DNA from 3 places in the Pseudomonas sp. 20-5 genome. Region 2 is predicted to be linked to each of the others. Evidence: predicted binding sites of a transcription regulator. Region 2 holds the regulator's gene; each other region holds the start of a gene.
What was found. The regulator sigma-54, encoded in region 2, starts transcription at its own class of promoters, with help from an activator protein. The targets are predictions, from matches to a motif close to ANTGGCATNNANNTTGCTNT.

Region 1 (7,818 bases), 1.4 Mb from region 2:
CTATGAAGGCAAGGTCGTTCGCCACGACAGCGGCGAAGTGGTCACCACCTTCGAGCTGAAGACCCCGGTCCTGCTCGACGAAGTCCGCGCCGGCGGCCGTATCCCGCTGATCGTCGGCCGTGGCCTGACCGAGAAGGCCCGCGCCGAGCTGGGCCTGGGCGCCTCCGACCTGTTCCGCAAGCCGGAAGCACCGGCCGATAGCGGCAAGGGCTTCACCCTGGCGCAGAAAATGGTCGGCCGCGCCTGCGGTCTGCCGGAAGGCCAGGGCGTGCGCCCGGGCACCTACTGCGAACCGAAGATGACCACCGTCGGTTCCCAGGACACCACCGGCCCGATGACCCGCGACGAACTGAAGGACCTCGCCTGCCTCGGCTTCTCCGCCGACCTGGTGATGCAGTCCTTCTGCCACACCGCGGCCTATCCGAAGCCGATCGACGTCAAGACCCACCACACCCTGCCCGACTTCATCATGACCCGTGGCGGCGTGTCGCTGCGTCCGGGCGACGGCATCATCCACAGCTGGCTGAACCGCATGCTGCTGCCCGATACCGTTGGTACCGGCGGCGACTCGCACACCCGCTTCCCGATCGGCATCTCGTTCCCGGCCGGCTCCGGCCTGGTGGCCTTCGCCGCCGCCACCGGCGTGATGCCGCTGGACATGCCGGAGTCGGTGCTGGTGCGCTTCAAGGGCAAGCTGCAACCGGGCATCACCCTGCGTGACCTGGTCCATGCGATCCCTTACTACGCGATCCAGCAGGGCCTGCTGACCGTCGAGAAGAAGGGCAAGAAGAACATCTTCTCCGGCCGCATCCTCGAGATCGAAGGCCTCAACGACCTGACCGTGGAGCAGGCCTTCGAGCTGTCCGACGCCTCGGCCGAGCGTTCCGCCGCCGGCTGCACCATCAAGCTGCCGGAACAGGCGATCGCCGAGTACCTGAAGTCCAACATCACCCTGCTGCGCTGGATGATCGGCGAAGGCTACGGCGACCCGCGCACCCTGGAGCGTCGCGCCCAGGCGATGGAAGCCTGGCTGGCCAAGCCGGAGCTGCTGGAAGCCGACAAGGACGCCGAGTACGCCGCGGTGATCGAGATCGACCTGGCCGACGTCAAGGAGCCGGTGCTCTGCGCGCCGAACGATCCGGACGACGCGCGTCTGCTGTCGAGCGTACAGGGCCGCAAGATCGATGAAGTGTTCATCGGCTCCTGCATGACCAACATCGGTCACTTCCGCGCCGCCGGCAAGCTGCTGGACAAGGTCAAGGGCGGCATCCCGACCCGTCTGTGGCTGGCTCCGCCGACCAAGATGGACGCCCACCAACTGACCGAGGAAGGCTACTACGGCATCTACGGCAAGGCTGGCGCGCGCATGGAAATGCCGGGCTGCTCGCTGTGCATGGGCAACCAGGCTCGCGTCCAGACCGGTTCCACCGTGGTCTCCACTTCGACCCGTAACTTCCCGAACCGTCTGGGCGATGCCACCGATGTGTTCCTGGCATCGGCCGAGCTGGCGGCGGTCTCCTCGATCCTCGGCAAACTGCCGACCGTGGAGGAGTACATGGCCTACGCGAAGGACATCGACAGCATGGCTGCCGACGTCTACCGCTACCTGAGCTTCGACCAGATCGCCGAGTTCCGCGAAGCGGCTGCGAACGCCAAGATCCCGGTCGTCCAGGCCTGATCCAGCGACGCGTCGAACAAGCCCCGCCCCGTGCGGGGCTTTTTCTTGCCCGGCGAAAACCCCCGCGCCGCCTGGCATAGCGCTTGCTGTGGCAGCTATGGAAAAGCGCGCCGACGACGGCGCCTGCGCACTGGAAAACGGGACGGCCCGCGCCGCCCTCCCGCACTTGAGGTGGTGATGACAGACAGAGCGATACGCAGCCAGGCCTGGGCCGGCGGTTCCGACGCACCGGAAAAGAGCGCCCTGGACATCGGTTTCATGGCGCTGACCGATTCGGCCTCGCTGATCGTGGCCGCCACCCAGGGCTTCGCCCAGCCCTACGGCCTCACGCTCAATCTCAGGCGCCAACCGTCCTGGGCCGCCTTGCGCGACAAGCTGCTCAGCGGCGAGCTGGATGCCGCGCAGTGCCTGTACGGGCTGGTCTACGGCGTCCAGCTCGGCCTCGGCGGCAGCGCGGCAAGCGAGATGGCGGTGCTCATGGGACTGTGCCAGAACGGCCAGGCGATCAATCTTTCCGAACCGCTGAAGCAGGCTGGCGTGACCAGTGCGGAGGCACTGCTCCGGCATCGGCGCCAGAATGGTGCACGCCTGACCCTGGCGCAGACCTTTCCCACCGGTACCCACGCGCTCTGGCTGAACTACTGGCTGGCGAGCATCGGTCTGCATCCGCTGGACGACGTGCACAGCGTGGTGGTTCCACCGGCGCAGATGGTCGGCCATCTCCAGGCCGGGCGCATCGACGGGTTCTGCGCCGGCGGTCCCTGGGGCGCCCTGGCCGTGGACCAGGGCCAGGGCTTCACCATCGCCACCAGCCAGGCGATCTGGCCGGACCACCCGGAAAAGGTCCTCGGCACTACCCGCGCCTTCGTCGACGCCTACCCGAACACCGCCCGCGCGCTGGTCATGGCGGTCCTCGACGCCAGCCGCTTCATCGAACAGAACGCCGAGAACCGCCTGGGCACCGCGCAACTGATCAGCGGCCGCGACTATGTCGACGCTCCGCTCGGCGCGATCCAGCCGCGCTTCTTCGGCCGCTACCAGGACGGCCTCGGCAACGCCTGGCAGGACCCGCATCCGCTGCGTTTCTATGCCGACGGCGAAGTCAACCGGCCCTGGCTCTCGGATGGCATGTGGTTCATGACCCAATTCCGCCGCTGGGGCCTGCTGCGCGAAGACCCGGACTACCTGGGCATCGCCCGGAGGGTCCAGCAGACCGCGCTGTACCGCGATGCCGCGACGGCCCTTGGCCTGTGCCTGGACGGCGCCGACATGCGCCGCTCGACACTGATCGACGGGCGCACCTGGGACGGCAGCGACCCCGCCGGCTACGCCCGCAGCTTCCCGATCCACGCCCTGGCCGAAACCGGCCAGGGCATCGACCTCTGACCCTGGTGCGCCCGCCATGCTGCGTATCCTGCTGATCGACGACACGCCGAAGAAAGTCGGACGCCTCAGGGCCGCCCTGCTCGAGAGCGGTTTCGAAGTGGTGGACGAGTCGGGGCTGACCATCGACCTGCCGGCGCGCGTCGAAGCGCTGCGTCCCGACGTGATCCTGATCGACACGGAGTCTCCCGGCCGCGATGTGATGGAGCAGGTCTGCCTGGTCAGCCGCGACCAGCCGCGCCCGATCGTGATGTTCACCGACGAGCACGATCCGGGAGTGATGCGCCGCGCCATCCAGTCCGGGGTCAGCGCCTACATCGTCGAAGGCATCCAGGCCAGCCGCCTGCAACCGATCCTCGACGTCGCCATGGCGCGCTTCGAGAGCGACCAGGCGCTGCGCGCTCAACTGCAGGCGCGCGAGGCGCAGCTGGCCGAGCGCAAGCGCATCGAGCTGGCCAAGGGCCTGCTGATGAAGATGAAGCATTGCGGCGAAGAGGAGGCCTACACGCTGATGCGACGCCAGGCCATGAGCCGCCAGCAGAAGCTGATCCAGGTCGCCGAGCAGATCATCGCCATGCACGACATGCTCGGCGGCTGAATCCGGCTGGGCAGCTGGCGATCATATCGCCAGCCACCCTGCTGGCCCCCGGCGCAGAGCGGCGCGGCTATGCTCGTGCGCCCGGAACGGCCCTATCCGTTCTGGGAGCTACCCCCTCGCCACCCTCGACTAGCATGACCAGGGAGGCCCGCAGTGGACGCCCAGGGCTAGGAGCCGCAGGCGTCCGCCCGAACCGCACCGCCGACTCAGCGGTCAGGAGATGCTCAGCATGATCGATCTCAGCACCTGGAACCTTACCATTCCCACCGAACCCACCCCGCAGGTGATCACCACCCAGCAACTCAACAACGGCTACCAGAGCCGGTACTTCCAGCAAGGCAACGATGGCGGCCTGGTCTTCTGGGTGCCCATCGACGGCTCGCACACCGAGGACAGCACCTATCCTCGCACCGAACTGCGCGAAACCCAGGCCGACGGCAGCCTCGACAACTGGTACTACTGGCAGGCCGACAACGAATTGCGGGTGACCATGAGCGTCGAGAAGGTCCCCTCGAAGAACAAGGTGATCATCGGCCAGATCCACAGCAAGTCGCCACAGACCGACGACGGCGAACCTCTGGTGAAGCTGCAGTACTACTACAAGCCCGAGGAAGGCCTCGGCCGGGTCGAGGCGCTGGTACGCAACCACCCGGACGATTCCTATAGCCGCAACGTGTCGATCCTCGAGCAGGTACGCCTGGGCGAGCGCTTCAACTACAGCCTGCGCGTCACCTCCAGCGGCGAGTTGGCGGTGCGCGCGCGCAGCCAGGACGGCGAAGAGGACGCCTACTACCAGACCCTCGGCAGCGCCTGGAGCGACCAGTTGCTCTATTTCAAGGCCGGCGCCTACGTGAACGACAACGCCGGCGACAGCGGCGAAGGCAGCCGCGTGACCATCTACCACCTGAACACCGCCCATCGCTGAACCGCCGACGGCGCACGGACGCGCCGCCCCAGCCCTGTGCAAGCCCCCGACGCCTGCCACCGCGGCGTGCACGCCCGACGCCATGGTTGTCCCTGCAACCGCTCTACGCCGCGCTTTCGACAACTTGGCAAAGAGCTTGCTACGTCCTGCCAGTCGGTAGCCAACGGCGGTTACCCATCCCCGACAAAGACGTCGCGCGGCCTCTCCTTCCCGGCAGAGGCCCGTGGCGTCTTCGTCGTTTCGCCCCAGCGTCGGGGCGGGTGGGTGGTCCGCTGTCGGACGCTCACCTTGTAGCGATGCAACTTCCGCCGGGCGGCCGTTCCGCCCCGATTCCGCTGGATACGAGGTGTTCGATGAACAACAGCTTCTGGAAGGCCGGCCATGCGCCGACCCTGTTCGCGGCGTTTCTCTATTTCGACCTGAGCTTCATGGTCTGGTACGTGCTCGGCCCGCTGGGGGTGCAGATTGCCGGCGACCTGCAACTGAGCACCCAACAGCGCGCGATGATGGTCGCCACGCCGATCCTCGCCGGCGCCGTACTGCGCTTCCTGCTCGGCCTGCTGGCCGATCGCTGGTCGCCGAAGAGCGCCGGCATCCTCGCCCAGGTCATCGTCATCGCCGCCCTCGCGGCCGCCTGGCTGCTGGGCGTGAACAGCTATGCGCAGGCACTGCTGCTGGGGTTGTTCCTCGGCTTCGCCGGGGCATCCTTCGCCGTGGCCCTGCCGCTCGCATCGCAATGGTACCCGCCGCAACACCAGGGCAAGGCCATGGGCATCGCCGGCGCGGGCAACTCCGGCACCGTGCTCGCCGCCCTCTTCGCCCCCGGCCTGGCCGCCGCGTTCGGCTGGAACAACGTGTTCGGCTTCGCCCTGCTGCCGCTCGTCCTGACCCTCCTGGTGTTCGCCATGGTCGCGCGCAACGCCCCGCAGCGGCCGGCGCCCAAGGCCATGGGCGATTACCTGAAAGCCCTCGGCGACCGCGACAGCTGGTGGTTCATGTTCTTCTACAGCGTCACCTTCGGCGGCTTCCTCGGCCTGGCCAGCACCCTGCCCGGCTATTTCCACGACCAGTACGGCCTGAACCCGGTGACCGCCGGCTACTACACCGCAGCCTGCGTCTTCGCCGGCAGCCTGATGCGCCCGCTCGGTGGCGCCCTCGCCGATCGCATCGGCGGCATCCGCAGCCTGCTGATGGTGTACACCCTGGCCGCCATCTGCATCGCCGCGGTCGGTTTCCACTTGTCCAGCGCGATGGCCGCCCTCGGCCTGTTCGTGGTCGCCATGCTCAGTCTCGGTGCCGGCAATGGCGCGGTGTTCCAGTTGGTACCGCAGCGCTTCCACAAGGAAATCGGCGTGATGACCGGGCTGATCGGCATGGCCGGCGGCATCGGCGGCTTCTGCCTGACTGCCGGCCTCGGCGCGATCAAGCAAAGCACCGGCGACTACCAGCTCGGCCTGTGGCTGTTCGCCAGTCTCGGCGTGCTGGCCTGGTTCGGCCTCCACGGGGTGAAGCGGCGCTGGCGCACCACCTGGGGCTCGGCCGCGGTTACCGCCGCGCGGGTCTGAGCGTGGGGCTGCGACTGAGCATCGGCGAGGCCAGCGCCTGCGGGCCTCGCACGGAAAACCAGGACGCGCTGCGGGTGGTCACCCCGGCGCCGGCCCTGGCCGCCAGCAAGGGACACCTGCTGGCCATCGCCGACGGTGTCAGCCAGTGCGCCGATGGCGGCCTGGCGGCGCGCAGCAGCCTGCAAGCGCTGGCCCTGGATTACTATGCGACTCCGGAAACCTGGGCCATCGTGCAGTCCCTGGACCGCCTGCTGCTGGCGCAGAACCGCTGGCTACAGGCCAACGGCGGCGGCCAGCCGCTGCTCACCACCCTCACCGCCCTGGTGCTGCGCGGCACCCGCTACACCCTTGCCCACGTCGGCGATTGCCGGGCCTACCTGTGGCGCGACGGCGAGTTGCTCCGGCAGACCAGCGACCACGTCTGGGAACAGCCGCACATGCAACACGTGCTGACCCGCGCCCTGGGACTGGACCAGCATCTGGTGGTCGACTATCTGGAAGGCGATCTGGAGCCCGGCAGCCAGTGGCTACTGGTCAGCGACGGCGTCTGGGCGACGCTGGGCGACAGCGGCATCCGCAGCATCCTGCGCAACGCCGAAGAGCCGCAGCGCAGCGCCGAGGCTCTGGTTCGCGCCGCCCACCTGGCAGGCAGCCAGGACAACGCCAGCGCCCTGCTGGTACGCGTGGAAGCCGTGCCCGCAGGCAGCCTCGGCGACGCCCTCGCGCAACTGGGCCACTGGCCACTGCCGCCGCCGCTGAAGCCCGGCCAGCTCTTCGAAGGCTGGCGGGTCCGGCAGTTGCTCGGCGAATCCCGCCAGTCCCTGCTCTACCGGGTCGAGGATGGCCAGGGCCAACCCTGGCTGCTGAAGACCCTTCCCGCCGCACGTGCCGACGATCCGCTGGCAACCCAGGCCCTGCTGCTCGAGGAATGGTTCCTGCGCCGCGTCCAGGGCCGGCATTTCCCCGAGCTGCACGGATTGGCGCAGCGCCAGCATCTGTATTACCTGATGCGCGAGCACCCCGGAGAGACTCTCGCCGAGCGCTTGCGCAACCATGGCCCGCTGTCGCTGCCGGAGTGGCTGGGGCTGGCCAACCAGCTGCTGCGCGGGCTTGGCCAGTTGCATCGACGCAACCTGCTGCACCGCGACCTCAAGCCGGAAAATCTCCACCTCGGCCGCGACGGCGAGCTGCGCCTGCTGGATTTCGGTCTGGCCTGGTGTCCGGGATTGTCGCGCGAAGACCCCCATCTGCTACCGGGTACGCCCAGCTACCTGGCGCCGGAGTGCTTCTCCGGCACCTCGCCCTCGGTGCGCCAGGATCTCTACGCCACCGGCGTCTGCCTCTACCAGGCTCTGACCGGGCGCTATCCCTATGGCGAGATCGAAGCCTTCCAGCACCCGCGCTTCGGTCGCCCCGTCCCGCCCAGCCGCTATCGCCCCGACCTGCCGGCCTGGATCGACGACCTGCTGCTGCGCGCCGTCGCCTGCGACCCCGCACAGCGCTTCGAGACCGCCGAGGAATGGCTGCTCTCGCTGCAACAGGGAGAAGCGTTGCCGGCCGCGGCAACCCGCCCATTGCTGGAGCGCGAACCGCTGCAGACCTGGCGCGCCATCGCCCTGCTGTCCCTGGCCGCCAACCTGGCGCTACTCCTGGTCTGGCTGAAGGGCTG
Region 2 (7,818 bases):
AGCCAGTCGACCGCGACCATCGCCCCACCCCAGATGCCGACCACGCTGAAGATCGCGGCGAGCAGCGGCATGGAGATGAAACCGGCCCACAGGCGCGGCGCGACGATGTACTTGAGCGGGTCGACACCGATCATTTCCAGGCTGGAAAGCTGTTCGGTGGCCTTCATGTTGCCGATTTCCGCGGTAAGCGCAGAGCCGGCACGGCCGGCGAACAGCAGGCCGGTCACCACCGGCCCCAGTTCGCGCAGCAGGGTCAGGGCCACCATCTGCCCGACCGCCTGCTCGGAACCATAGGAAATCAGGATGTTGTAGCCCTGCAGGGCCAGCACCATGCCAATGAACAGGCCCGAGACGACGATGATCGCCAGCGACAGCACGCCTACCGAGTAGAGTTGCTTCACCAGCAGGTGCAAACCGGTGCCTGGCGTGCGCCGGCCGAGCAGGGCGTGGCCGAGGAACAGGGTCGAGCGGCCGAGCGCGGCGACCACGTCCAGGCCGGCGCGGCCGAACAGCCGGATACGTTCGAGGGGAGAGACTCTACGCATCAGCGCTCTCCCAGCAGGTCGGCCCGGTAGTCGCGGGCCGGATAATGGAACGGAACGGGACCATCCGGGATTCCCTTGACGAACTGGCGGATACGAGGATCGTCGGTTTCCTTGAGGACGTCCGGCGTCCCGTGGCCAAGTACCCGGCCGTCGCCGACGATATAGATGTAGTCGGCGATGCTGGCGGTCTCGGCCAGGTCATGGGAAACCACGATGCTGGTGATGCCGAGGGCATCGTTGAGCAGGCGGATCAGGCGCACCAGGACGCCCATGGCGATCGGATCCTGCCCCACGAACGGCTCGTCGTAGAGCAGGATCTGCGGGTCCAGGGCGATCGCCCGGGCCAGGGCGACGCGGCGCTTCATGCCGCCGGAAAGCTCGTCCGGCATCAGTTCCACGGCGCCGCGCAGGCCGACGGCCTGAAGCTTCATCAGGACGATGTCGCGGATCATCTCTTCCGGCAGCTGGGTATGCACACGCAGCGGAAACGCGACGTTCTCGAAGACGTCGAGATCGGTGAACAGCGCCCCGCTCTGGAACAGCACGCCGAACTGCTTGCGCATGTCGAACAGGTCGCCGCGCGAAAGCTGCGGCAGGTTCTGCCCGTTGACCCAGACCTCCCCCTTCGAAGGACGCAACTGGGAGGCGATCAGCCGCAGCAACGTGGTCTTGCCGCAACCGGACGGGCCCATGATGCCGGTCACCTTTCCGCGCGGGATACGCACATCGATGTTGTCGAAAATCGCCCGCGATCCGCGCTTGAAGGTCAGGCCCTTCAACTCGACCGCGTAGGCACTATCGGTGCTCATCAGGACTCCTTGCGATGCGACCCGTCCATGCTGGACGCCTTGCCCCGTTGCAAAGGCACGCATCCCGGAGGGGTCGAATGGGCGCGGACTATAGCACTGCGGCGGGTTCTGGCCCAAGGCCTGGCACCGTGCCGTTCAGCTTGGATTCAGCTTGTTCGGAGCGTTCTCTCAGCCCTTTAGGACATATCGCACACTTCAGGTTCACTACGGACAGAAAAAAATCGCGTCGACGTCGAATATATCGACATTTATGCAGTCATAGCGCGGAGTGCAGATAACGGCGGCGTAACAGAGCATTGCAGTCCATACAACATTGCGCCGCGGGGGATGCGGACCGACTTCACAGCATGGCTGGTGTAAGCGGGGCACGCTTTCCCGTTATAATCCCGCCTTTAATCCAGGCGCCACATTCGTTGAACATGAGCCAGAACCTCGATTTCATCCATTCCGCCCAGCGCACCATCGGCCTCGAGCGCGACGCGGTAGACAGCCTGCTGGCGCGGATTGGCGACGATTTCGTCAAGGCCTGCGAACTGCTGCTGGCCGGCAAGGGCCGGGTCGTCGTCGTCGGCATGGGCAAGTCCGGTCACATCGGCAAGAAGATCGCCGCTACCCTGGCCAGCACCGGCACCCCCTCCTTCTTCGTGCATCCGGCCGAGGCCAGCCATGGCGACATGGGCATGATCACCAAGGACGACGTGGTCCTCGCCCTGTCCAACTCCGGCTCGACTGCCGAAATCGTCACCCTGTTGCCTCTGATCAAGCGCCTGGGCATCACCCTGATCAGCATGACCGGTAACCCCGAGTCGCCCCTGGCCAAGGCTGCGGAAGTGAACCTGGACGCCAGTGTCGGCCAGGAAGCCTGCCCACTGAACCTGGCCCCGACCTCCTCCACCACCGTAACCCTGGTCCTCGGCGACGCCCTGGCGATCGCCCTGCTCGAAGCCCGCGGCTTTACCGCGGAAGACTTCGCCTTCTCGCACCCGGGCGGTGCGCTGGGCCGCCGACTGCTGCTGAAGGTGGAAGACGTCATGCACGTCGGCGAAGGGCTGCCGCAGGTGCTGCTCGGCACCTCGCTGACCGGCGCGCTGATGGAAATGACCCGCAAGGGCCTGGGCATGACCGTAGTGCTCGACGAACATGGCAAGCTTGCCGGCATTTTCACCGATGGCGACCTGCGTCGCGCCCTGGATCGGGGCATCGACGTCCGCCAGGTCACCATCGACCAGGTGATGACCGTCCACGGCAAGAGCGTCCGCGCCGAGATCCTCGCCGCGGAAGCCCTGAAGATCATGGAAGACAACAAGATCGGCGCACTGGTGGTGGTCGACGCGGACGACCGTCCGGTCGGCGCCCTGAACATGCACGACCTGTTGCGCGCAGGAGTGATGTAATGAGCGATACCCATTCGGCCGCGGAACTCCCGGTCCGGGCCAGCCGGATACGCCTGGCGATTTTCGACGTCGACGGCGTGCTGACCGACGGCAAGCTGTATTTCCTCGTCGACGGCAGCGAGTTCAAGACCTTCAACACCCTGGACGGACATGGCATCAAGATGCTCATCGCCTCCGGCGTGCGCACCGCCATCATCACCGGCCGCGACACTCCGGTGGTCGAACGGCGCGCGCGCAACCTGGGCATCCAGCATCTCTATCAGGGCCGGGAAGACAAGCTCGCCGTCCTCGACGAACTTCTCGGCGAACTCGGACTAGGCTATGAGCAAGTCGCCTACCTTGGCGACGACCTGCCCGATCTGCCGGTGATCCGCCGCGTCGGCCTGGGCATGGCGGTAGCCAGTGCCGACCCGTTCGTGCGCCAGCATGCCCATGGCGTCACCGCGGCCCGCGGCGGCGAAGGCGCCGCCCGCGAGTTCTGCGAACTGATCATGCGCGCCCAGGGTACGCTCGAAGCCGCCCAGAGCGCCTATCTGTAGAGCCGACCATGCCGAAGACACTACGCCAGAAACTGCTGCTCGCCCTGATCGCCCTGTTGCTGATCGTCGCGGGCTACTACTGGAACGTCGGGCTCGAGCTGTTCAACGAACAGCCGACCCGTCCCGGCCAGGACAATACCATCGACTACTATGCCGAGAATGCCCATAGCCTCCAGTACCAGGAGGACGGCAGCCTCGACTACGAGATGACCGCGGTGAAGCTGGAGCACCAGAAAGCCACGGACATCACTTTCGTCACCACCCCCGACCTGCTGCTCTTCCGTGGCAACGTGCAACCCTGGCACATCCAGAGCGCCCGCGCCGAAGTCGGACCGAAAGGCAAGGAGGTCGAACTCATCGACGACGTGCGCGTCGCACGTACCGATGCCAAGGGCCAACCAAGCATCCTGACCACCACTCGGCTGACCGTATTCCCCGACAAGAATTATGCACAGACCGAGCAAGCCGTTAAAATCGACGCGGCCAATGGAGTGACGACGGCTGTTGGAATGAAAGCGTATCTGAAAGACAGCCGGATGCACCTGCTGTCCAACGTAAGAGGTCAGCATGAGGTTCGTTAATACCCTCCCCCTTATTTTCGGTCTGACTGCCGCCCTCGGCAGCTCCATGGCCTTGGCCCTGCCTTCGGACCGCGAACAACCGATCCGCGTCCAGGCCGACAGCGCCGAACTGGACGACAAGCAGGGCGTCGCGGTCTACCGCGGCGACGTCGTGGTGACCCAGGGCAGCACCAAGCTGACCGGCAACACCGTGACCCTGAAGCAGGACAAGAACGGCGACATCGAGGTCGTGACCTCGGTCGGCAAACCTGCCTACTACGAGCAGAAACCCGCTCCGGACAAGGACGTGACCAAGGCCTATGGCCTGACCATCCAGTACTTCGTCACGCAGAACCGGGTCGTGCTGATCGACCAGGCCAAGGTGATCCAGGAAGGCAACACCTTCGAAGGCGAGAAGATCGTCTACGACACCCAGCGCCAGATCGTCAACGCGGGTCGTGCCACCGGCTCCCAGGTGACCAGCCCGCGCCCGCGCATCGACATGGTCATCCAGCCGAAGAAAAAGGCCCAGTAATGGCAACGCTCAAAGCCCAGCACCTGGCCAAAAGCTATAAAGGCCGGCAAGTCGTCCGCGACGTCAGCATGTCCATCGATAGCGGGCAGATCGTCGGCCTGCTCGGTCCGAACGGTGCCGGCAAGACCACCTGCTTCTACATGATCGTCGGCCTGGTCCAGGCCGACCAGGGCGTGGTCCGCATCGACGAGCAGAACGTCACCCACCTGCCGATGCACGGGCGCGCCCGGGCCGGCATCGGCTACCTGCCGCAGGAAGCCTCGATCTTCCGCAAGCTGTCGGTATCCGACAACATCATGGCGATCCTCGAGACCCGCAGCGACCTCGATCGCAACGGTCGCAAGGAAGCCCTGGAAGGCCTGCTGCAGGAATTCCACATCCACCACATCCGCGACAACCTCGGCATGAGCCTGTCCGGCGGCGAACGACGCCGGGTGGAAATCGCCCGCGCCCTGGCCAGCGCGCCGAAATTCATCCTCCTCGACGAGCCCTTCGCCGGCGTGGACCCGATCTCGGTCGGCGACATCAAGCAGATCATCCATCACCTCAAGGCGAAGGGTATCGGCATCCTCATCACCGACCACAACGTCCGCGAGACCCTGGACATCTGTGAAACGGCGTATATCGTCAATGATGGGCAGTTGATCGCGGAAGGGGATGCCGAGAGCATCCTCGCCAACGACCTGGTCAAGGAAGTCTACCTGGGGCACGAGTTCCGCCTCTGAAGAAATCTCCTAGCGCGCCCTCCGGCCTCGCCGGAGCGGTTCCGCTCGCCCGCGGTTTCGCAACCACGAGTGCCGCCTGGAGCGGATGATTTATTCAGAGCAACCCTAGGCAAAGTACGAAAATTCAGGCATATAATTTGCTTCCTGGCGGTGCCGCCACCTCGGCACCCGTAGTAGTGGATGGTGCCATCCGGTACCAGCGAATAAGGTACTAAGCCCTCAGCCATGAAACCATCGCTAGTCCTCAAGATGGGCCAGCAGCTGACGATGACGCCGCAGCTGCAACAGGCCATACGCCTCCTCCAGCTATCCACCCTGGACCTCCAGCAGGAAATCCAGGAAGCGCTGGAATCCAATCCCATGCTCGAACGCCAGGAAGACGGCGACGATTTCGACAACAGCGACCCTCTCGCCGATGGCGCCGAACAGGCGGCCAGCGCGCCCCAGGAGAGCCCTCTCCAGGAAAGCGCCACGCCCAGCGTCGAAAGCCTCGACGACGACCAGTGGAGCGAACGCATACCCAGCGAGTTGCCGGTGGATACCGCCTGGGAAGACATCTACCAGACCAGCGCCAGCAGCCTGCCCAGCAACGACGATGACGAATGGGACTTCACCGCGCGCACCAGCAGCGGCGAGAGCCTGCACAGCCACCTGCTCTGGCAGGTCAACCTGGCACCGATGTCGGACACCGATCGGATGATCGCGGTGACCATCATCGATAGCATCAACAACGATGGCTACCTCGAAGAGTCCCTCGAGGAAATCCTCGCCGCCATCGATCCGGAACTGGACGTCGAGCTCGACGAAGTGGAAGTCGTGCTGCGCCGCATCCAGCAACTGGAACCCGCCGGCATCGGCGCCCGCAACCTGCGCGAGTGCCTGCTGCTGCAACTGCGCCAGTTGCCGTCCACCACGCCCTGGCTGAACGAAGCGCTGCGCCTGGTATCCGACTACCTCGACCTGCTCGGCGGCCGCGACTACAGCCAATTGATGCGGCGCATGAAGCTCAAGGAAGACGAACTGCGCCAGGTCATCGAGCTGATCCAGTGCCTGCATCCCCGGCCCGGTTCGCAGATCGAATCGAGCGAAGCCGAATACATCGTCCCCGACGTCATCGTGCGCAAGGACAACGAGCGCTGGCTGGTCGAGCTGAACCAGGAGGCGATGCCGCGCCTGCGCGTCAACGCCACCTACGCCGGCATGGTCCGCCGCGCCGACAGCAGCGCCGACAATACCTTCATGCGCAACCAGTTGCAGGAAGCCCGCTGGTTCATCAAGAGCCTGCAGAGCCGCAACGAAACGCTGATGAAGGTCGCCACCCAGATCGTCGAGCACCAGCGCGGTTTCCTCGACTACGGCGAAGAAGCCATGAAGCCGCTGGTCCTGCATGACATCGCCGAAGCGGTGGGCATGCACGAATCGACCATTTCGCGGGTCACCACGCAGAAATACATGCATACGCCGCGCGGCATTTTCGAGCTGAAATATTTCTTTTCAAGTCACGTCAGTACCGCCGAAGGCGGGGAATGCTCGTCCACCGCGATCCGCGCGATCATCAAGAAACTGGTGGCCGCGGAAAATGCGAAAAAGCCATTGAGCGACAGCAAGATCGCTGGTTTACTGGAGGCACAGGGCATTCAAGTGGCTCGCCGCACCGTCGCCAAATACCGCGAATCCCTGGGCATAGCCCCTTCGAGCGAGCGCAAGCGACTGGTGTGACGTTGATCCACGCCAAGGTGTTCCGGAGGCAGGTTGCTAACCTGCCACTTACACACGGGCAACAAGGAGAACGCGGTATGCAAGTCAACATCAGTGGCCATCAACTGGATGTGACCGACGCCCTGCGCGACTATGTCGGCGAGAAACTGAGCCGTCTGGAGCGCCATTTCGACAAGATCACCAATGTTCAGGTGATCATGGAGGTCGAGAAACTGAAGCAGAAGATCGAAGCCACCCTGCGCATCGCCGGTGGCGAGATCGTAGCCAATGCGGAACATGAGGACATGTACGCGGCCATCGACCTGCTGATCGACAAACTCGACCGTCAACTGATCAAACACAAAGAGAAGTATCTCGAACGGCAGCAAGGCGTAGGCGCCCGCTGATCTCCCCTCCCCTATGATCCGACTTGAGCAAATCCTGACCCCCGGCCGTTCCCTCGTGAACGTGCCGGGCGGCAGCAAGAAACGCGTACTCGAACAAATCGCCAACCTGGTAGCCAGGGAGCTGCCGGAGTTCGACGCCCAGACCATCTTCGAAAACCTGGTGGCCCGGGAAAAACTCGGTTCCACCGGCTTCGGCAATGGCATCGCCATTCCGCACTGCCGCCTGTCTGGCTGCCAGAGCCCCATCAGCGCCGTGCTGCACCTGGATGCTCCCGTGGACTTCGACGCGCTGGACGGCGCGCCGGTCGACCTGCTCTTCGTCCTGCTAGTACCGGAGGCCGCGACCGAAGAACATCTCGAACTGCTCCGGCAGATCGCCGCCATGCTCGACCGTGCCGACGTACGCGACCGCCTGCGCAGCGCTCCCACCGCCGAAGCGCTTTATCAGATCGTGGTAGACGTACAGAACGGGCAATGACATGCGCCTGATCATCGTCAGTGGCCGCTCGGGCTCGGGCAAGAGCACCGCCCTGAACGTCCTCGAAGACAACGGCTTCTATTGCATCGACAACCTTCCCGCCAGCCTGCTTCCCGACCTGGCGCAGC
Region 3 (7,818 bases), 1.0 Mb from region 2:
TTTCGGCCTCAGCGCCGAGGATGTCAGCCAGACCCTCTACGACGCCTTCGGCCAGCGCCAGGTCGGCGAGTACCAGACCGAGGTCAACCAGTACAAGGTGGTCCTCGAACTCGATGCGCGCCAGCGCGGCCGCGCGGAAAGCCTGGACTGGTTCTACCTGCGCTCGCCGCTGAGCGGCGAGATGGTCCCGCTGTCGGCCATCGCCAAGGTCGCGGCGCCGCGCTCCGGGCCGCTGCAGATCAACCACAACGGCATGTTCCCGGCGGTCAACCTGTCCTTCAACCTGGCTGCCGGGGTGTCCCTCGGCGAGGCGGTGCAGGCGGTGCAGCGCGCCCAGGAGGAGATCGGCATGCCCTCGACCATTATCGGCGTGTTCCAGGGCGCGGCGCAGGCCTTCCAGAGCTCGCTGGCCTCGCAACCGCTGCTGATCCTCGCCGCGCTGATCGCGGTGTACATCATCCTCGGCGTGCTCTACGAGAGTTTCGTACATCCGCTGACGATCCTTTCGACCCTGCCCTCGGCGGGGATCGGCGCGGTGTTCCTGCTCTGGGCCTGGGGCCAGGACTTCTCGATCATGGCGCTGATCGGCATCGTGCTGCTGATCGGTATCGTCAAGAAGAACGGCATCCTCATGGTCGACTTCGCCATCGTCGCCCAGCGCGAGCAGGGCATGAGCGCGGAGCAGGCGATCTACCAGGCCTGCCTGACCCGTTTCCGGCCGATCATGATGACCACCCTGGCCGCGCTGCTGGGCGCGATACCCCTGATGATCGGCTTCGGCACCGGTTCCGAGCTGCGCCAGCCTCTGGGCATCGCGGTGGTCGGCGGGCTGCTGGTGAGCCAGGTGTTGACCCTGTTCAGCACGCCGGTGGTATACCTGGCCCTGGAGCGGCTGTTCCACCGGCGCGGGGCGACGACCTCGGACGGCGGAACCGCTGGGGCGACGGCGACATGAGGCGTAACGGACGCGGCTTTCCTGGACGGCGGCGCGTGGCTAGGATGCAGGCAGGCATGCGTCCCGCCCGGGATGCGAAGGCGAACAGAGGATCGGGCGATAGATGCGGGTACTGATTGTCGAGGACGAGGCGAAGACGGCGGACTACCTGAACCGTGGCCTCAGCGAACAGGGGTTCACCGTGGACCTGGCGGACAACGGCATCGACGGTCGCCACCTGGCGCTCCATGGCGAGTACGACGTGATCGTGCTCGACGTGATGCTGCCGGGCGTCGACGGCTACGGCGTTCTGCGGGCGTTGCGCGAGCGGCGGCAGACCCCGGTGATCATGCTCACCGCGCGCGAGCGCGTGGAAGACCGGGTGCGCGGGCTGCGCGAGGGCGCCGACGACTACCTGATCAAGCCGTTCTCCTTCCTCGAACTGGTCGCCCGCCTGCAGGCCCTGACCCGGCGCGGCGGCAACCATGAAAGCCATTCGCAGATGCGCATCGCCGACCTGTCCATCGACCTGCTCAGCCGCAAGGTCTTCCGTGGCAACACCCGTCTGGAGCTGACTGCCAAGGAGTACGCGCTGCTCTGCGTGCTGGCCCAGCGCAGCGGCGAGATCCTGTCGAAGACGGCGATCGCCGAACTGGTCTGGGACATCAACTTCGATACCGACACCAATGTCGTGGAGGTGGCGATCAAGCGCCTGCGCGCCAAGCTCGACGGTCCGTTCGAGAACAAGCTGCTGCATACCATCCGGGGCATGGGCTACGTCCTGGAGAACCGTGCGCTGGCGGAGTCGGGCTGAGGTGGGCATGTCCTTGTCGACCCGCCTGGCGGGAATGTTCGCCGGCGCCGCGGTGGTGATCTTCGCCCTCATCGGCACCATGCTCTATTGCATCCTCGACCGCCAGACCGAGCGCCTGCAGCAGGGCGAGGTGGACGTGCGCTTCAACATGGTCTCGCGGATGCTCGACCATCCCGACCTGGCCGAGCGCTGGCCGCACCTGCAGGGCAAGCTGGACAACCTGAGCCAGGAGTACGAGCTGATTCGTTTCTGGATCGACAGCGACGACCCGCGCTATCACTACGGGCGCTTCAGCGAACCGGTGCAGCGGCTGATCGCCGATGGCGCCGGCCGCTACGAACTGGAGTTGCCGGAGCACCGGTACGCGCTGACCGCGCGGGTCGGCGTGTTGCCGGCGCGCGAGGGGCGGCCGCGGCTGACCTACGTCACCGCCATCGACAGCGCGGCGTTCCATGAGGCGCGGACCTCCACCCTGAAATGGCTGCTCGGCCTGTCCGCCCTCGGTGTGCTGCTGGCCTCGTTGCTTGGCCACTGGATCGCCCGCCTGGGCCTGTGGCCGGTGCATCGGCTGTCCGAGGAGGCCCGGCGGATCAGCCCGCGGCAGTTGTCGCAGCGCTTGCAGCTCTCGCCGCTGCCGGCCGAGCTGCGCGAGCTGGTGGGAGCGTTCAACGGCGCCCTGGACCGCCTGGAGCAGGCCTACGTGCGCCTGGAGTCGTTCAATGCCGACGTCGCCCACGAGCTGCGCACGCCATTGACCAACCTGATCGGCCAGACCCAGGTGGCGTTGTCCCGCGAACGCAGCGGCGAACATTACGAAGAGGTCCTGCAATCCAACCTGGAGGAGCTGGAGCGGCTGCGGGCGATCGTCAACGACATGCTGTTCCTCGCCCGCGCCGACCAGGGACGCCTGGCCTGCGAGCGCGAGGAAACCTCGCTGGCCGGCGAGATCGCCACCACGGTGGATTTCCTCGAGGTGATCTTCGACGAGGCCGGGGTCGGTATCGAGGTGCGCGGCGAGGCCCGCGCGCTGGTCGAGCGCGCCCTGTTCCAGCGGGCGGTGACCAACCTGCTGTACAACGCCGCCCAGCACACCGCCGCCGGCGGCACGCTGCGGGTCGGCGTCGAGCGGCGCGGCGACGAAGTGCGGGTGGCGGTGAGCAACCCCGGCGTGCCGATCGCCGACGAGCACCGCAGGCACCTGTTCGAACGCTTCTATCGGGTCGACGCGGCGCGCAGCAACAGCGAGGCCAACCACGGCCTCGGCCTGTCCATCGTCAAGGCGGTGGCGAGCATGCACGGCGGTTCGGTGTTCGTCGACAGCGCGGACGGCTGGAACACCTTCGGCTTCACCGTGCTGAGCCCCGAGCGGCGCGGGCCCGGCGACCGCTTGCCGCTGGGCGAGGGCGATCCGGCGCTGTCCTGAGCGGGCCATCAGGCGTCGTGCGGCGGGCGGGTCTTCTGGCGGAGGATATAGATGCTGACCAGTACCGCGCTGGTCAGCATGAAGCCCTGGGCCCAGGGGCGTCGGACCAGGTAGCAGGAAAGGGCGATGCTGGCCCACATCAGGCCGATGGCGTAGACCTTGCCCTTGAGCGGGATGCCTTCGCCGTCGAGATAGTCGCGGATCCACGGGCCGAGCCGTGGATGGCCGACCAGCCAGTGGTAGAAGCGCGGCGAGCTGCGCATGAAGCAGGCCGCCGCGAGGAGCAGGAAAGGCGTGGTCGGCAGCACCGGCAGGAAGATGCCGATCACGCCCAGGGCTACGCTTAGGAAACCCACGGCCTGGAGGCTATAGCGCACCCAGGCACGAGCGCTCGGGCGAATTTCCCGCTGCGCCACCGCGGCGCTCCTTAGTGCGTGCGCGGCTTGAGCAGGGCGGGCTTTTCTTCCGGCGCCTGGCAGAGCAGGAACAGGTTGGTCAGCAGGTCGGGAATCTGCGCGACCATGTCGTCCACCAGGTGGCGGTCGCGGGCGATCTCGTCGAACTCGGGCTGCTCGTCGAACAGGCCGGAGCCGACCATGATAGGCAGCAGCAGCTCGCTGACTTCCTCCTCGGCCTGCTCGAACCAGACTTCCTCGCGAAGGAACACGCCTTCCATGAAGCCGATGCACCAGCCGCGCAGGTCGGAGTCGTCCGGCTCGTCGCCGAGGTCGAGGTCGCAGGGCAGCTCGAGGTCTTCGTCGCTGGCCAGCACGCGGGTGATGTGCGCCTTGAGCTGCTCGAGGGAAGTCTCGATCTCCTGGCGCTCCTCATCGCTGCGGTAGTGCGGCGGTTCGGCGAACAGGGCGTCGATCCACTCCCGCTCCGGCACCTGCTCCGGGCAGATGGAGAGGGCGGTCAGGTAGCCGTGGGTCGCCACGTAGTCCAGCGCTTCTTCGTGCAGGTCATCGGCATCGAGGAAGGCTTGCAGACGGGACAGTTTTTCGGCGAAGGACATCAGGGTACTACCTCGGGAGGGATGCGGCTCTGGATTGTAGTCCAGACGGGACCTGCGGGCAAAGCGAGCGTGCCTGCTGCGGCGCCCTGGCGAGCGTTTCGCGGACGCTCTCGGCGAAGTTGGCCCGGACCTTGCTCCATCCCTTGCGCAAGCCACGATGCAATCCCTTCGCAAATGGAGAATTCCCATGGCCGTCGCCCCTGGTGTGTTGTTGCCGCCGACGCCTGATGTAAAGCCCAAGGCCGCTGCGCCGAAGAGCCAGCAGAAAACGCCTGAGCCCAGTAACGACAAGACTTCCAGCTTCTCCGACATGTATGCCAAGGAGACCGCGAAGAAGCCCGCCGAGCGCGCCGACGGTCCCGCGAAGGGTTCGCGGGACAAGCCGCGGGACGCCGGCAAGGAGGCTGCCGAGGCGCAGCCGACGGATGCCGCCGGGCAACCGGCCGTTGCCGAAGACGGCAAGCCTTTGCCGGCCGACGGCCAGGCCAAGGCCGACGGCGAAGATAAAGTCGAAACGCCGGTCGATCCGCTGCAACTGCTCGGCCTCGGCGGCGCCGTGCCGATGCTCGACGAGAATACCCAGGCGACTTTGCTGCCGCCGGCCGTGCCGACGGCCAGCAGTGCTCCGGCCAGCCTGACCGAAGCCAGCAGCGACCCGACCCTGGTCAAGCTCAACGGCGTTCCGGCAGTGAACATGGCCCTGGAGCAGGGTGCCCAGGACGCCGCGCAGGCGGCGAAAGGCGGGCCGGCGAAGAGCGCCGATCCGCGCCAGGCGAACCTCGGCGATGCCCTTGCCAGCCTGACTTCCGATTCCTTGCCCAAGGCCGTCGACGGCAAGGCGCTCGAGGCCCAGTTGCAGCAGACCGCCGAGCCGGCCATCGCCAGCGCCGCCTCCGAGAGCCTGCTGGAGAGCAAGGCGGAGCCGCGCGGCGAGCCTTTCGCGGCCAAGCTCAACGGGCTGACCCAGGCCATGGCGCAGCAGGCCCTGACCAACCGTCCGGTGAACGGTACGGTGCCCGGCCAGCCGGTGGCGATACAGCAGAACGGCTGGAGCGAGGCGGTAGTGGACCGGGTGATGTGGATGTCCAGCCAGAACCTGAAGTCGGCGGAGATCCAGCTCGACCCCGCCGAACTGGGACGCCTGGACGTGCGCATCCACATGACCGCCGACCAGACCCAGGTGACCTTCGCCAGTCCCAACGCCGGCGTTCGCGACGCCCTGGAAAGCCAGATGCACCGGCTGCGCGACATGTTCAGCCAGCAGGGCATGAACCAGCTCGACGTGAACGTCTCCGACCAGTCGCTGGCGCGGGGCTGGCAGGGCCAGCAGCAGGGCGAGGGCGGATCGGCGCGCGGACGCGGCTTTGCCGGCGACGCCTCGGGCGATGAGGAAACCCTTGCCGGAGTCAGCGAGATCCGCAGCCGGCCGGGTTCCTCGGCGGCGCGCGGTCTGGTCGACTACTACGCCTGAGGCGAACGACTGCATTTCCCCTTTGGGCCTCCTGCGGGAGGCCTTTCTTTTTCCGGAGCGGGCGATTTCGCAAAAGACGGGGATGATTTCCTGTGGCCAGGCTGTAATATCCGCGCCGTCTATCATCTCGGACAGCCCTCCGGGGCTGGCCCCAGGGGGCGGGGCGGCGTTGCAGAAATGGCATAACCCTTGCTCTGCCCCTGTGAAACCCTTCATTTGACGCTATAGCGACGGATTTTTGGCATGGCTAAGAAAGAGGCGACACCCGCCGACGCGGGGGCTCCGAGCGGCGGCAAGAGCAAGCTGAAGCTGATCCTGCTGATCGTGGTCGGCCTGCTGCTGGCGATCGGCCTGTCGGTGGGCGGCACCTGGTTCTTCCTCAGCAAGTCGCTGAAGGCCGAGAAGACCGAGGAAGTCGCCAGCGAGGCGGCGAAGCCGGGCAAGCAGCCGGCGCTCTACGAGATCCTGGCGCCGGCCTTCGTCGTCAACTTCAACCAGAACGGCCGGCAGCGCTACATGCAGGTCGGCGTCGCGTTGATGGGGCGCGACAAGGCGCAGATGGACGCATTGCGCGAGCACATGCCGCTGGTTCGCAATAAACTGGTGATGCTGTTCTCGAGTCAGAGTTTCGACTCGCTGGTGACGCCGGTGGGCAAGGAAATGCTCCGCCAGCAGGCGACCGCCGGATTGCAGGAACTGGCCAAGAAGGAAACCGGCCAGCTGGCTATCGAACAAGTGTTGTTCACCAATTTCGTGCTGCAGTAGGTATCCCATGGCCGTGCAAGATCTGCTTTCCCAGGATGAAATCGACGCGCTGTTGCACGGCGTCGACGATGGCCTGGTGGAAACCGAAGTCGAGGCGACGCCGGGATCGGTCAAGTCCTATGACCTGACCAGCCAGGACCGCATCGTCCGGGGCCGCATGCCGACCCTGGAGATGATCAACGAGCGTTTCGCCCGCTACACCCGCATCAGCATGTTCAACCTGCTGCGCCGTTCGGCCGACGTCGCGGTCGGCGGCGTGCAGGTGATGAAGTTCGGCGAGTACGTGCACTCGCTGTACGTTCCCACCAGCCTCAACCTGGTGAAGATGAAGCCGCTGCGCGGCACCGCGCTGTTCATCCTCGACGCCAAGCTGGTGTTCAAGCTGGTGGACAACTTCTTCGGCGGCGACGGCCGCCACGCCAAGATCGAGGGCCGCGAGTTCACCCCGACCGAACTGCGGGTGGTGCGGATGGTGCTGGAGCAGGCCTTCGTCGATCTGAAGGAAGCCTGGCAGGCGGTGCTGGAGATGAACTTCGAGTACGTCAACTCGGAGGTCAACCCGGCCATGGCCAACATCGTCAGTCCCAGCGAGGTGGTGGTGGTCTCCACCTTCCACATCGAACTGGACGGCGGTGGCGGCGACCTGCACATCACCATGCCCTATTCGATGATCGAGCCGATCCGCGAGATGCTCGACGCCGGTTTCCAGTCCGACCACGACGACCAGGACGAGCGCTGGATCAAGGCCCTGCGCGAGGACGTGCTGGACGTCCAGGTACCGCTCGGCGCCACCGTGGTCCGCCGCCAGCTCAAGCTGCGCGACATCCTGCACATGCAGCCGGGCGACGTGATCCCGGTGGAGATGCCGGAACACATGGTGATGCGCGCCAACGGCGTGCCCGCCTTCAAGGTCAAGCTGGGCGCCCACAAGGGCAACCTGGCGCTACAGATTCTCGAAGCGGTCGAGCGCTCGCGCTGACCGCTTCCCCCGGAGGAAAGACGAACCATGGCAGACGAAGAAAAAGTGACCACCGAGGAACAGGCACTGGCCGACGAGTGGGCGGCGGCGCTGGCCGAGGCGGGCGACGCCAGCCAGGACGACATCGATGCGCTGATGGCCCAGGGCGGCGCGACCCCCGTGGCGGAGCCGAGCACCCCGCGGGCGCCGATGGAAGAGTTCGGCGCTTCGCCGAAGGCGCCGACCATTTCCGGCCTGGAGGGGCCCAACCTGGATGTGATCCTGGACATCCCGGTGACCATCTCCATGGAAGTCGGGCATACCGACATCAGCATCCGCAACCTGCTGCAGCTGAACCAAGGGTCGGTGATCGAACTCGATCGCCTGGCCGGCGAGCCGCTGGACGTACTGGTCAACGGCACCCTGATCGCCCACGGC

Region 1: a site for sigma-54 is predicted at 1,749-1,768, ahead of AC1RB9_RS16630 (CmpA/NrtA family ABC transporter substrate-binding protein). Genes of this name have one in related genera too.
Region 3: a site for sigma-54 is predicted at 4,305-4,324, ahead of AC1RB9_RS18395 (flagellar hook-length control protein FliK). Genes of this name have one in related genera too.

The regions. Positions count from the first base shown of each region.
Region 1 covers NZ_CM165584.1:3,637,436-3,645,253, forward strand. The annotation lists gene acnB (bifunctional aconitate hydratase 2/2-methylisocitrate dehydratase) at 1-1,678, shown strand, start outside; gene AC1RB9_RS16630 (CmpA/NrtA family ABC transporter substrate-binding protein) at 1,856-3,064, shown strand; gene AC1RB9_RS16635 (ANTAR domain-containing response regulator) at 3,081-3,659, shown strand; gene AC1RB9_RS16640 (polysaccharide lyase family 7 protein) at 3,889-4,584, shown strand; gene AC1RB9_RS16645 (NarK family nitrate/nitrite MFS transporter) at 4,938-6,149, shown strand; gene AC1RB9_RS16650 (bifunctional protein-serine/threonine kinase/phosphatase) at 6,224-7,818, shown strand, end outside.
Region 2 covers NZ_CM165584.1:5,022,521-5,030,338, forward strand. The annotation lists gene mlaE (lipid asymmetry maintenance ABC transporter permease subunit MlaE) at 1-545, opposite strand, end outside; gene AC1RB9_RS23190 (ATP-binding cassette domain-containing protein) at 545-1,354, opposite strand; gene kdsD (arabinose-5-phosphate isomerase KdsD) at 1,768-2,748, shown strand; gene AC1RB9_RS23200 (KdsC family phosphatase) at 2,748-3,287, shown strand; gene lptC (LPS export ABC transporter periplasmic protein LptC) at 3,296-3,868, shown strand; gene lptA (lipopolysaccharide transport periplasmic protein LptA) at 3,855-4,382, shown strand; gene lptB (LPS export ABC transporter ATP-binding protein) at 4,382-5,107, shown strand; gene AC1RB9_RS23220 (RNA polymerase factor sigma-54) at 5,333-6,826, shown strand; gene hpf (ribosome hibernation-promoting factor, HPF/YfiA family) at 6,904-7,212, shown strand; gene ptsN (PTS IIA-like nitrogen regulatory protein PtsN) at 7,226-7,690, shown strand; gene rapZ (RNase adapter RapZ) at 7,692-7,818, shown strand, end outside.
Region 3 covers NZ_CM165584.1:4,000,385-4,008,202, reverse strand. The annotation lists gene mexN (multidrug efflux RND transporter permease subunit MexN) at 1-955, shown strand, start outside; gene AC1RB9_RS18415 (heavy metal response regulator transcription factor) at 1,059-1,748, shown strand; gene AC1RB9_RS18410 (sensor histidine kinase) at 1,726-3,171, shown strand; gene AC1RB9_RS18405 (YbaN family protein) at 3,180-3,587, opposite strand; gene AC1RB9_RS18400 (UPF0149 family protein) at 3,599-4,186, opposite strand; gene AC1RB9_RS18395 (flagellar hook-length control protein FliK) at 4,374-5,657, shown strand; gene fliL (flagellar basal body-associated protein FliL) at 5,901-6,422, shown strand; gene fliM (flagellar motor switch protein FliM) at 6,430-7,401, shown strand; gene fliN (flagellar motor switch protein FliN) at 7,429-7,818, shown strand, end outside.